Regions from separate parts of the Solibacillus sp. FSL R7-0682 genome, predicted to be linked through region 1. Evidence: a T-box and tRNA genes for the amino acid it is inferred to sense, from the RefSeq annotation. Region 1 holds a T-box; the other regions hold tRNA genes.
The links. The T-box of region 1 lies ahead of ileS (isoleucine--tRNA ligase). A T-box ahead of a tRNA ligase gene usually reads a tRNA of that ligase, here a tRNA-Ile.

Region 1 (4,262 bases):
GAAATGATATCTTTTTATGTACACCAGAAAATGTAGAAGTATCTGGTGAAATTTCTAATTTAACTTTCGAGTAATTTAAAATAGTGAGGTAAAACAATTTATGATCGTATCACTGATAGGAACAGCATTTCTCGTTTATCGATTTATGCTAATTGGTTACATATTAATGTCTTGGGTACCAGCGCTGCAAGAATCACCAGTTGGTCGCTTTTTAGAAACAGTATGTGAACCGTATTTAGGGTTTTTCCGTAAGTTTATCCCACCGATTGGCATGATAGATATTTCACCAATTGTCGGTCTATTTGTACTATACTTCATTGAGAGTGGAGTTTATAGTGTACTAAGATTTTTCTTATATTAGCGATTTCCCCTGCGTATGTGGGGGTTTTCTTTATTATAGGGACGTATATTATTTTATTAGTAGAAATGTGTTTGTTTTGCCTTTACATGGCATAGTTTAAGGCTATGAGAATGTGGAATACTAAGTATATATTTTGAACGAAGGTGGTAGGGGTAGTTGTGGAGCATTTAATTCAACATTTCCGAAAAGATGAACAGCCTTTTATCGAACAAGTAATGGGATGGCAGCGTGAAGTAGAAGACCGCTACGCGCCAAAATTAACTGATTTTTTAGATCCGAGACAGCGTTTTATTGTTGAATCAATTATTAATCAGTCAGATGACTTAAATGTCTTTACTGAAGGTGTATTTGAGCAACCTGAAAGAAAACGAATGCTAATTGCACCGTCCTATTTACAGCCCTCTGAAGAAGATTTTCAAATTGCTATTTATACCATTAGCTACCCATCAAAATTTATTCAGCTCCGTCATCCAGATGTTTTAGGCGCATTATTATCAGTCGGTATTGATCGTAGTAAATTTGGAGATATACGGTTATCAGAGCATACAATCCAATTTGCTATTGCAACAGAAATTGCTGATTATGTTCGTGCGAATTTAATAAGTATTGGAAAGGCGAAAGTACATGTCGAGGAAGTAAATGGTACAATGCCACTTATTCAAAATGAAGAGCAGTGGAATGAAAGTTCTTACACCGTTTCATCAATGCGATTAGATGTAGTACTGGGAACTGTTGCCAACATATCCAGACAGAAATCACAAAATTTAATAAATGCTGGGAAAGTTAAAGTAAACTGGACTGTACGTGAAGCCGTTGCTTTTGAGTTACAAGAGGGTGATATCATTTCGGCAAGAGGTTTTGGACGCTTAAAGGTGATTATGACCGAAGGACGAACAAAAAAAGATAAAATACGACTACAGGTAGGACGTTTAGAGCAAAAAGCATAAATATCAAGTAATTTTTATTAAAATAGGATGTTATTCAAGTTAGAAACGATTATAATAACAATTAAAGATAATTGATGCAAAGGAGAGTAGAACGATATGCCATTATCACCTCTTGATATACATAACAAAGAATTTACTCGTGGATTCCGTGGTTACGCAGAAGACGAGGTAAACGAGTTTTTAGATCAAATTATTAAAGATTATGAAATTCTATTACGCGAAAAGAAAGAGTTAGAAGAAAAAGTGAAAACGATGTCTGATCATATGAATCATTACAATTCACTTGAAGAGACACTTCAAAAATCAATCGTCGTAGCTCAAGAGGCAGCTGATGAAGTACGCCGTAACTCTCAAAAAGAAGCAAAATTAATTGTAAAAGAAGCTGAGAAAAATGCTGATCGAATTATCAATGATGCTTTAACGAAAGCGCGTAAAGTAACTATTGAAATTGATGAATTAAAGAAACAATCAAAAGTATTCCGAAACCGTTTCAAAATGTTAGTTGAAGCGCAATTAGATTTATTAAATACAGATGATTGGGAACACTTACTTGAATATGATGTAGATATTACAGAAATTCAAAATCAAAATCGTTCAGAGGATTGCCTCGATTCGTCAACTGAAGAATCCAACTTATTAAGGAAACATACTTGACAGTTTGTGCACCTTTTTTCTATACTGAAAAATAATGAATAGGATGCAACTTGCATATAAGCAAAGATGGAGACAGTAAATTTTGAGTTGTGGTGAAGCGATTCGAGGGTGGTGAAAGCTCGAACGAAGCAATCAAAATGGAAAATCACTCCTGAGCTAAATGGCTGAATGAAGTAAGCTATTTCGTTTTACACGACGTTATAGTGTCTAATGAGGCAATTCTTTAGAATTGTGAAATTAGGGTGGTACCACGAGAGTCATGCTCCTCGTCCCTTTTTATGAGGGATTGAGGGGCTTTTTGCATTCAAAAATATTTAGGAGGCTTTTAACAATGGTAGAGTATAAAGATACGTTATTAATGCCGAAAACAGATTTCCCAATGCGCGGTGGTTTACCAACAAAAGAACCGCAAATTCAAGCGCAATGGAATGAAATGGACATTAACAAATTAGTTTTAGAGCGCACAAAGGACCGTCCACATTTTTTATTACATGATGGCCCTCCATATGCAAATGGAGACATTCACACAGGTCACGCATTAAACAAAGTACTTAAAGATATGATTAACCGTCATAAATCAATGACTGGTTATTCTGTTGATTATGTTCCAGGTTGGGACACACATGGTTTACCGATTGAGCAAGCATTAACAAATAAAGGCGTAAAGCGTAAAGAAATGTCAGTTGCAGAATTCCGTGAGCTATGTGAAAAGTATGCTTATGAGCAAGTAGCTAATCAAAGTGCACAATTCCAACGCTTAGGTGTACGTGGTGACTGGGCAAACCCATACATCACTTTAAAACCAGAATTTGAAGCACGCCAAATCGAAGTATTTGGAAAAATGGCGGAAAAAGGCTATATCTATAAAGGTTTAAAGCCAGTTTATTGGTCACCATCATCTGAATCTGCACTAGCAGAAGCGGAAATTGAATACAAAGATGTAAAATCAGCATCAATTTATGTATCATTTGCAATTAAAGATGCAAAAGGTGTTGTTCCTGAAGATGCAAAATTCATTATCTGGACAACAACGCCGTGGACATTACCTGCAAACTTAGGGATTTCCGTATCTCCTGAATTGGAATATGTAGTTGTAGCAGTTGGGGAGAAAAAATTCATTATCGCAGAAGCGTTACTTGAAAATGTTGCAAATGCAATTGGCTGGGAAAGTTATGAAGTTGTTCAAAAAATTAACGGTAAAGAATTAGACCGTATCGTAGCGCTACACCCATTCTATGATCGTGAATCATTAGTAATGGTTGGTGAGCATGTTACTGCAGATGCAGGTACAGGATGTGTACACACAGCCCCAGGACACGGTGAAGACGACTTTAATATTGGTCGTGAATATGGCTTACAAGTACTTTCTCCAGTAGATAATCGTGGTTGCTATACATCTGAAGCACCGGGCTTTGAAGGAATCTTCTACGATGATGCGAATAAAATCGTAACGGAAAAACTAAAAGAAGTAGATGCACTAGAAAAATTAAACTTCTTTACACACTCATACCCGCATGACTGGCGTACGAAAAAGCCAGTTATTTACCGTGCAACACCACAATGGTTCGCTTCGGTAGATATGTTCCGAAGTGAATTATTAGATGCAGTAAAAGCGACTGAATTTACACCTGCATGGGGAGAAACACGTCTTTACAATATGATTCGTGACCGAGGAGATTGGGTAATTTCCCGTCAACGTGCATGGGGTGTACCAATCCCAATCTTCTATGCAGAAAACGAAGAACCAATCATTACACCAGAAACAATTGCTCATGTTTCAAAATTATTCCGTGAGCATGGTTCAAATATTTGGTTCCAAAAAGAAGCAAAAGATTTATTACCTGATGGCTTTACGCATCCTGGAAGTCCAAACGGTGAATTTACAAAAGAAAATGACATTATGGACGTATGGTTCGACTCTGGTTCATCTCACCAAGGTGTATTAGTGGAACGCGGTATGAAATATCCTGCAGATCTTTATTTAGAGGGTTCTGACCAACATCGTGGATGGTTTAACTCATCATTAATTACTTCTGTAGCAATTAACGGATATGCACCATACAAAGGCTTGTTGACGCACGGGTTCGTATTAGATGGTGAAGGACGCAAAATGTCAAAATCACTTGGGAATACAATCGATCCATTAAAAGTAATGGACCAATATGGCGCAGATATTTTACGTATGTGGGTAGCGTCAGTTGATTATACAGGTGACGTTCGTATTTCTATGGATATGTTAAAGCAAGTATCTGAAACATACCGTAAAGTACGTAATACATTACGTTTCTTACACGGTAACG
Region 2 (4,262 bases), 2.1 Mb from region 1:
ATTAATTGTTATTTATACGAGCATAATGATTTTTTAACTTTAATTGACGCTGGAATTAATACAAGAGAATTTCAGGACTATTTTGAAGAACAGCTTACTTCATATGGATTTGAAATTATGGACATTGATCAAATAATTTTAACACATCACCATAGTGATCATATCGGGCTTGTAAATTATATTGTGAAACAAAAAAGTATTCCTGTATATGCACACCATTTAGCTATACCACGTTTATTATTGAAGGCAGAGTACCAAATACAAAAGATAGATTTTTTTTCGCAATTATATACGCGATACGGATGTATGGAACTTGCAGAAAGCCGTTTGAAAAAAATTAAAAAAACGATGGATAATAGCCAGTTGTATCGTGTTAATACGGATGTTCTCCCTCTATATGAAGGTATAGAATTGGGCGATTTAAAAATAATTGAAGCACCGGGGCATTCAATTGATTCAATTATGTTATATGACGAAGATGCTAAATGGTTATTTGTAGGAGACGTCCTTATAAAGCAAGGTTCTACAAATGCATTAATTGACCATGATGAAAAGGGAAGCTTAATACCTTCGGTATTGCAACATAAAACGTCTATCGAAAAATGTTTAAAATTAAATGCTAACTATATTTTCCCAGGCCATCATCAAATATATTCTACTATACATGAGGTAGTAGAAAATAATATTTCACGGATTAATTATAAAGATCGACTAGTTGCAAAGATTGAAGAGGGAAATAATTCAGTCACAAAATTAGTGCACTCAATTTATGGAAAACGTGTAGATAAAGAAGCTGCATTAATATTATCAGAAGTAATTGGTTATTTATATTATGCTGAGATATTATTGTTAATTAAACCTATATTAAAAAACGGCTGTCTTTCATTTGAAAAAAATGTTAATTAACAGTCGTAAGACACTACTTTTTAGTTAACAAATATTTTTGAATCAACATTTTAATTGTATAAAATAAGTGTATAATTATGTCGTATGATTAATAATATATAAAAAAATTAAAATCAAGTGTTGAAAAAAAGTAGTAACCATATTAAAATTTCGTTATGCCAAGTAATCGTTTTCATCTGTTAATGTAACAAGTTAATGGCAATGATTGAAAAAAATAATATTTTTTTAAAAAAGTTGTATAAAAGTATTGCATTGTATAAAAAAAGTTGATAATATAAATCTTGTCCTTAACAGAAAGGACAACCGGTTGCAAGTATGTAACTAACTTTGTTTGATGGAGGATTAGCTCAGCTGGGAGAGCACCTGCCTTACAAGCAGGGGGTCGGCGGTTCGAGCCCGTCATCCTCCACCATTTCTAAATTGCCGGTGTAGCTCAGTTGGTAGAGCAACTGACTTGTAATCAGTAGGTCGAGGGTTCGACTCCTTTCGCCGGCACCATTTAGAGAGCCATTAGCTCAGTCGGTAGAGCATCTGACTTTTAATCAGAGGGTCGAAGGTTCGAGTCCTTCATGGCTCACCAGTTTTAAAATATGTCTGCTGCGGGTGTGGCGGAATTGGCAGACGCACTAGACTTAGGATCTAGCGCCGCAAGGCGTGGGGGTTCGACTCCCTTCACCCGCACCATTAATTTCATAACTGTCAGAATAAAAATATCTTATGCATTTTGCGGAAGTAGTTCAGTGGTAGAACACCACCTTGCCAAGGTGGGGGTCGCGAGTTCGAACCTCGTCTTCCGCTCCAAAATGCCGGGGTGGCGGAACTGGCAGACGCACAGGACTTAAAATCCTGCGGTGAGTGATCACCGTGCCGGTTCGATTCCGGCCCTCGGCACCATTTACTTATAAACAAACAAACATTATAGCGCCCGTAGCTCAATTGGATAGAGCGTCTGACTACGGATCAGAAGGTTGTGGGTTCGACTCCTGCCGGGCGCGCCATATATAACGGAATGTAGCTCAGCTTGGTAGAGCACTTGGTTTGGGACCAAGGGGTCGTAGGTTCGAATCCTGTCATTCCGACCATTTAATAGGGGCCTTAGCTCAGCTGGGAGAGCGCCTGCCTTGCACGCAGGAGGTCAGCGGTTCGATCCCGCTAGGCTCCACCATAATTTTAGATTAACCAAAATAAAGATCCTGGCGGTGTAGCTCAGTTGGCTAGAGCACTCGGTTCATACCCGAAAGGTCGTGGGTTCGACTCCCTCTGCCGCCATCTTAAAGGACCTTTAGCTCAGTTGGTTAGAGCAGACGGCTCATAACCGTCCGGTCACAGGTTCGAGTCCTGTAAGGTCCACCAGTAAATAATTTAATTACATCTCGGAGGTATACCCAAGTCTGGCTGAAGGGATCGGTCTTGAAAACCGACAGGCGGGTAACACCGCGCGGGGGTTCGAATCCCTCTACCTCCTCCATTTTTATTTACAGGATGTCTGAAGACTCAATTAAATAAGTAGTAATATTATCGCGGGGTGGAGCAGTGGTAGCTCGTCGGGCTCATAACCCGAAGGTCGCAGGTTCAAGTCCTGTCCCCGCAACCAAATGGTCCCGTGGTGTAGCGGTTAACATGCCTGCCTGTCACGCAGGAGATCGCCGGTTCGATCCCGGTCGGGACCGCCATTTGTGGGTTTGTAGCTCAGTTGGTAGAGCATTAGATTGAAGCTCTAAGTGTCGGCGGTTCGATTCCGTCCAAACCCACCATAAATGCGGGTGTAGTTTAATGGTAAAACCTCAGCCTTCCAAGCTGATGTCGTGAGTTCGATTCTCATCACCCGCTCCATTATAGGGCCTATAGCTCAGCTGGTTAGAGCGCACGCCTGATAAGCGTGAGGTCGATGGTTCGAGTCCATTTAGGCCCACCATACAATTATTCCGAAGTAGCTCAGTGGTAGAGCAACCGGCTGTTAACCGGTTGGTCGTAGGTTCGAGTCCTACCTTCGGAGCCATTTTTTTCTTTTTTGGGGAAGTACTCAAGAGGCTGAAGAGGCGCCCCTGCTAAGGGTGTAGGTCGGGTAACCGGCGCGAGGGTTCAAATCCCTCCTTCTCCGCCAGAGGCCCGTTGGTCAAGTGGTTAAGACACCGCCCTTTCACGGCGGTAACACGGGTTCGAATCCCGTACGGGTCATACATAAGAAAAAGTATAACGCTAGATACGAGTTATCGTATCTAGCGTTTTTGTGTTTTCTCTAGAATGCAATTAGGTAACAGTTAATGCTCCCTACTTTTGTATAAAAGTATTAGAATCAATACTATAACTTAAGTAATTTCAGTAAGGGATGATAAAATGGGCGAACAGCTTAAAATCTATAATCATTTGTATGAACCAATAGGTGTTGCTTTGAGAGATGAAGTTCATCAACAAGGATACTGGCACGAAGTATTTCAGTGCTGGGTCATTGAAAAGGTAGGAAATGAATGGCGAATTTATTTGCAACTTCGAAGCCAAACGAAAAAAGATTACCCTGGGCAATTTGATATTACTGCAGCAGGACATTTACTGGCTAATGAAAAAGTAGAAGATGGGATACGTGAAATGCAAGAAGAGCTTGGCATTACAGCAGAGTTTTCACAGTTAACTTCACTTGGAATTATTCCATATGTTATCGATAATGATACAATAAAGGACTATGAATTTGCTCATGTGTTTTTATATGAATTATCTGGAGGACTCGATGCATTTACAATTCAGATTGATGAGTTGGATGGTATTTATTACACGAAATTAGAGGATTTTATTCGACTTGCGAAAAAGGAACTTGAAATGCTTGAAGTGCACGGCTATTACTATGATCATCTAATGAAAGTTAATCACGCAAAAAATATAAGTTTAAAAGATATGTCCAGCTTACCGGCACAGTATTTGAATGAGCTTGTTTTGCGTTTAAGGAGAAAAATGGAGAAGTGAAGTATTTCAATTCACTCCTCCCGATGTTACTTTAAGGGTATTTCAATTGATTTGTTGTACATTTTTATTGAATATACGCCTTCTATATATAGCTCTAAAGGTTGGCTAGTTGTTTCAAATACTAACGTACGAACAAACTCCTCAGCGACATCTTGTTGATTTATCGTTGTCTTTAAACCAGCACTTTCAGAAGCTGTTTTTAATGAAACATTGTCAAAGGTGATGTTACGTTCAGAGGCAATCGTAACAAGTGTTTCTTTTTCTCCTACCTTGTAATCGATGATACGAAGTTGCTTGTTACCTATATCGTACGAAGCGCCTTTTTCTATTCCGATAATAGCATTAACTTTATCGTAAGCATTAAATTCTTCTAAACGCATTTCTAATTTTTTTGTATT
Region 3 (4,262 bases), 660 kb from region 1:
TTGGTTCATCTAATAATAAAAGATTCGGCTTTTGGGCAAAGCCTCTCGCTAATCGAAGTTTCAAACGTTCCCCACCGCTTAACTGCTCATAGGAAACATCAGGTACACACCACTTTCTAAGTAATTCTGCCTCTTCAACCGAAACCGTATCTACCTCAAAAGATGCTTCCTCCTGTTCTACATAATAGAGAGATAGCTTTTCTTTAAGCTTCTGAATATGACCATTTGTCACCTCAAATGACCCCATAATCGCTTTAAGTAATGTAGATTTCCCACTTCCATTACGACCAATAATGCCGATAATTTCGTGTTTCTTAATTGTGGCATTTATATTCTCTAAAAGCATTCGTTCGGGTAATTCTACTGTTACTTGCTGTAATTTCAACAGTTCTTTCATAAGTAAACCTCCACAACTGGGAAGAAAAAAATCCTCCCAAAATTTTTTTGGAAGGATTAGCTGCTAATTAAATTTGTACTCGAAACTACACATAGTAAAAAACTATGCACATACGATTTCATACAAATTTTATGGAAAATGGGCATACTAATCCTATTTTTCTTTGAAAACGAATTTTCAATTACTAAAAAATAAGATTAATACTTCATCGTTCACCCATCATTCCTTTGCTCATAAGTTAAGCTTATTATAACAACTGTTTTGAAATTTGTCATGAAGGAAAGGTTTTATTGCGGAAATATTTGGAACATGCTACATTAATGAAAGCTTTAAGATGGCAAGATGATGAAGGAGGTAAGTTTTATGAAGATAAAGCGGTTTTCGGTTTTCTTAATTGTCCTACTATTCCTTGTAGGTAGTCTTACTATTCCAGCACCTACATTAGCAAAAAAAGCGGCTTTTAAAGATGTAAATAAAAATCATTATGCTTACGATTCTATTCAATGGGCGTATGATGTTGAACTTGTCGGAGGTTTCCCCGATGGCACATTCAGGCCAAATCAGCCAATCACTGAACAGCAATTCGGCCAAATTTTAGTGAAATTTTTTGACCTCGAACCTACATCGAATAAACTGACTAAATATACAACAAAAGCATTGGCATCTGACCCTTTTTATAATACATTGGCAGCCTATAAGGTACCTTTAAATGGCTATTTCGATAACAATATTCGAGGACAAGCGATTAAACGTGGTGTTGTTGCACAAGCCCTTACACATGTTCTGGACGGCCAAGCAACATTAAAGGATTCCATTCAGTTTCTATTAGATCACCATATTACAAGTGGGCAATACCCTCAATACGAAAATACCGATTTAATAAAATTTTTCGGATCATCGAATCAATTAACGAGAGCACAAGTTGTCACGCTATTTCATAATTTGCAAAGGAAATCGTTTTTCTATATTTCAGAGGATGCATTAAATAGCTTCGAGAATAATGATGCCCTTCCATTAAATACACGTGCAAATGCAGCTCGTAATATACTAGCTAGCTCTCTACGAACTGGAAAAGATTGGTCACCAATTTCTAATACTAAGGATTCATGGAACGGAGATTATTCTTACTTTTACAGATATGGTCGTGGTGAGACCGATTCAATTGGTCGCTATGTTACGATTACTGGCAGCACGAAAACAGAGTTCTATGTCACATACGATGCATTTGACGGAGAAGATGAAGGTTTTGTTCAAGGCTATGCAACCATCCTGTCACCAACAAAAGCCATGATGACAGAAACGGTGGAAGGTAATCGATGCGTCATTGAATTCCAAAAGCAATCATCCACCGCTCTTAAAACGATTGAACATGACTGTAAAAACATGCGTGATGCAGGTACGAATTATAGTGGAGTGTTGAAAAAGTAACTAGAACTAGGGATAATAAAGGGAACTCTTATTTAGAGTTCCTTTTTTTGTATGGGTTATTTCTTTAATAGAGTTTGAACCTTAATCGCCACTTCATTAGGTCTTACATCCATTGAGGATAGTCCTTCTCTATCTACCCACATCGGTAAGTATGTTCCTCTATCTCTATTTTTGTCTGTGTATTCTTCCCCATTACCAGTTCCTAAAGTTCCAGAAAGAATTTCAGCTTTATAATAGTATTGCGTTCCGTTAAATTTAATTGTTGAAAAGCAATCTCTAACGTATACCTCAACTCCTAATTCCTCCCAGGCTTCTCTTTTTGCTCCCTCTTCTGGCGTTTCACCATTTTCTATTCCTCCACCAGGAAAAACATAATAAGTAGAGCCATTCCTAACCCTTTGAATTAATAATACTTTTCCATTTTCTATTATTACCACTGATGCTCTATTTCTCATATACACTTTCCTCCGTGTTCTTCATCCAGTGAATATAGGTTTATCATAAGTCATGTGTTCATAAGAAACGAGTACTATTATTAACAAGAGACCTCAAAATGCATACCGAAAACCGGAGATAAAAATAACGGGTGGGAAAAGGTGGAATAGAATAAGCTTATGTAGTTGTAGTAAATATTCAGTAGATATCAAAAGAATTTAGAATAGCCCTTTATGCATAAAAAAAAGCCATAGATAAACTTTTGTTTACCTACAGCTTTAGTATGACCCGTACGGGATTCGAACCCGTGTTACCGCCGTGAAAGGGCGGTGTCTTAACCACTTGACCAACGGGCCGTGGCTCCGAAGGTAGGACTCGAACCTACGACCAACCGGTTAACAGCCGGTTGCTCTACCACTGAGCTACTTCGGAAAAATAAGATGGTGGGCCTAAATGGACTCGAACCATCGACCTCACGCTTATCAGGCGTGCGCTCTAACCAGCTGAGCTATAGGCCCCTCTTAAGGAATATATGGTGGGTCAGGACGGAATCGAACCGCCGACACTTAGAGCTTCAATCTAATGCTCTACCAACTGAGCTACTGACCCATCTATTTTTTTGCAAAAAAAAATGGCGGTCCCGACCGGGATCGAACCGGCGATCTCCTGCGTGACAGGCAGGCATGTTAACCGCTACACCACGGGACCAACATTAGAGTTTTTTATAAAAATGGAGGAGGTAGAGGGATTCGAACCCCCGCGCGGTGTTACCCGCCTGTCGGTTTTCAAGACCGATCCCTTCAGCCAGACTTGGGTATACCTCCAAAGGGAAAAATAAATATGGTGGAGCCTAGCGGGATCGAACCGCTGACCTCCTGCGTGCAAGGCAGGCGCTCTCCCAGCTGAGCTAAGGCCCCATATGTAATGGTCGGAATGACAGGATTCGAACCTACGACCCCTTGGTCCCAAACCAAGTGCTCTACCAAGCTGAGCTACATTCCGAACATGTCATTAAATATATATGGCGCGCCCGACAGGAGTCGAACCCATAACCTTCTGATCCGTAGTCAGACGCTCTATCCAATTGAGCTACGGGCGCTAAAATAATTGTTGTAAAAAATGGTGCCGAGGGCCGGAATCGAACCGGCACGGTGATCACTCACCGCAGGATTTTAAGTCCTGTGCGTCTGCCAGTTCCGCCACCCCGGCATTTTGGAGCGGAAGACGAGGTTCGAACTCGCGACCCCCACCTTGGCAAGGTGGTGTTCTACCACTGAACTACTTCCGCAAAATGCATAAGATATTTTTATTCTGACAGTTATGAAATTAAAATAAAACTGGTGAGCCATGAAGGACTCGAACCTTCGACCCTCTGATTAAAAGTCAGATGCTCTACCAACTGAGCTAATGGCTCTCTAAATGGTGCCGGCGAAAGGAGTCGAACCCTCGACCTACTGATTACAAGTCAGTTGCTCTACCAACTGAGCTACACCGGCATTTAGAAATGGTGGAGGATGACGGGCTCGAACCGCCGACCCCCTGCTTGTAAGGCAGGTGCTCTCCCAGCTGAGCTAATCCTCCATTATTCTAGCGAAGCGACGTCCTACTCTCACAGGGGGAAGCCCCCAACTACCATCGGCGCTAAAGAGCTTAACTTCCGTGTTCGGTATGGGAACGGGTGTGACCTCTTTGCCATCATCACTTCACTATTGAAAGTTTGTTCTTTCAAAACTGGATAAACGTTTCATTGAGTTATGCAATAAAATGTGGTTAAGTCCTCGACCGATTAGTATTCGTCAGCTCCATACGTCACCGCACTTCCACCTCGAACCTATCTACCTGATCGTCTTTCAGGGGTCTTACTTACTTGCGTAATGGGAAATCTCATCTTGAGGGGGGCTTCATGCTTAGATGCTTTCAGCACTTATCCCGTCCACACATAGCTACCCAGCGATGCCTTTGGCAAGACAACTGGTACACCAGCGGTGTGTCCATCCCGGTC

Region 2: it has a tRNA-Ile gene. The T-box ahead of ileS (isoleucine--tRNA ligase) is inferred to sense a tRNA for this amino acid. The anticodon was not compared.
Region 3: it has a tRNA-Ile gene. The T-box ahead of ileS (isoleucine--tRNA ligase) is inferred to sense a tRNA for this amino acid. The anticodon was not compared.

The regions. Positions count from the first base shown of each region.
Region 1 is NZ_JBBOUI010000001.1:3,076,166-3,080,427, reverse strand. Features, by position in the region: gene MKZ17_RS15615 (cell division protein SepF) at 1-74, shown strand, start outside; gene MKZ17_RS15610 (YggT family protein) at 101-361, shown strand; gene MKZ17_RS15605 (YlmH family RNA-binding protein) at 520-1,308, shown strand; gene MKZ17_RS15600 (DivIVA domain-containing protein) at 1,405-1,962, shown strand; T-box leader at 2,017-2,239, shown strand; gene ileS (isoleucine--tRNA ligase) at 2,294-4,262, shown strand, end outside.
Region 2 is NZ_JBBOUI010000001.1:956,245-960,506, forward strand. Features, by position in the region: gene MKZ17_RS04880 (MBL fold metallo-hydrolase) at 1-906, shown strand, start outside; tRNA gene MKZ17_RS04885 (tRNA-Val) at 1,243-1,318, shown strand; tRNA gene MKZ17_RS04890 (tRNA-Thr) at 1,329-1,404, shown strand; tRNA gene MKZ17_RS04895 (tRNA-Lys) at 1,411-1,486, shown strand; tRNA gene MKZ17_RS04900 (tRNA-Leu) at 1,506-1,590, shown strand; tRNA gene MKZ17_RS04905 (tRNA-Gly) at 1,633-1,707, shown strand; tRNA gene MKZ17_RS04910 (tRNA-Leu) at 1,712-1,800, shown strand; tRNA gene MKZ17_RS04915 (tRNA-Arg) at 1,828-1,904, shown strand; tRNA gene MKZ17_RS04920 (tRNA-Pro) at 1,912-1,988, shown strand; tRNA gene MKZ17_RS04925 (tRNA-Ala) at 1,996-2,071, shown strand; tRNA gene MKZ17_RS04930 (tRNA-Met) at 2,102-2,175, shown strand; tRNA gene MKZ17_RS04935 (tRNA-Ile) at 2,183-2,259, shown strand; tRNA gene MKZ17_RS04940 (tRNA-Ser) at 2,282-2,374, shown strand; tRNA gene MKZ17_RS04945 (tRNA-Met) at 2,426-2,500, shown strand; tRNA gene MKZ17_RS04950 (tRNA-Asp) at 2,504-2,579, shown strand; tRNA gene MKZ17_RS04955 (tRNA-Phe) at 2,585-2,660, shown strand; tRNA gene MKZ17_RS04960 (tRNA-Gly) at 2,666-2,739, shown strand; tRNA gene MKZ17_RS04965 (tRNA-Ile) at 2,745-2,821, shown strand; tRNA gene MKZ17_RS04970 (tRNA-Asn) at 2,831-2,905, shown strand; tRNA gene MKZ17_RS04975 (tRNA-Ser) at 2,920-3,010, shown strand; tRNA gene MKZ17_RS04980 (tRNA-Glu) at 3,013-3,084, shown strand; gene MKZ17_RS04985 (NUDIX hydrolase) at 3,244-3,864, shown strand; gene MKZ17_RS04990 (DUF4179 domain-containing protein) at 3,891-4,262, opposite strand, start outside.
Region 3 is NZ_JBBOUI010000001.1:3,733,421-3,737,682, forward strand. Features, by position in the region: gene abc-f (ribosomal protection-like ABC-F family protein) at 1-397, opposite strand, end outside; gene MKZ17_RS18725 (S-layer homology domain-containing protein) at 761-1,825, shown strand; gene MKZ17_RS18730 (NUDIX hydrolase) at 1,882-2,280, opposite strand; tRNA gene MKZ17_RS18735 (tRNA-Glu) at 2,545-2,616, opposite strand; tRNA gene MKZ17_RS18740 (tRNA-Asn) at 2,618-2,692, opposite strand; tRNA gene MKZ17_RS18745 (tRNA-Ile) at 2,702-2,778, opposite strand; tRNA gene MKZ17_RS18750 (tRNA-Phe) at 2,794-2,869, opposite strand; tRNA gene MKZ17_RS18755 (tRNA-Asp) at 2,893-2,968, opposite strand; tRNA gene MKZ17_RS18760 (tRNA-Ser) at 2,992-3,084, opposite strand; tRNA gene MKZ17_RS18765 (tRNA-Ala) at 3,102-3,177, opposite strand; tRNA gene MKZ17_RS18770 (tRNA-Pro) at 3,186-3,262, opposite strand; tRNA gene MKZ17_RS18775 (tRNA-Arg) at 3,283-3,359, opposite strand; tRNA gene MKZ17_RS18780 (tRNA-Leu) at 3,381-3,469, opposite strand; tRNA gene MKZ17_RS18785 (tRNA-Gly) at 3,474-3,548, opposite strand; tRNA gene MKZ17_RS18790 (tRNA-Lys) at 3,599-3,674, opposite strand; tRNA gene MKZ17_RS18795 (tRNA-Thr) at 3,681-3,756, opposite strand; tRNA gene MKZ17_RS18800 (tRNA-Val) at 3,766-3,841, opposite strand; rRNA gene rrf (5S ribosomal RNA) at 3,851-3,966, opposite strand; rRNA gene MKZ17_RS18810 (23S ribosomal RNA) at 4,027-4,262, opposite strand, start outside.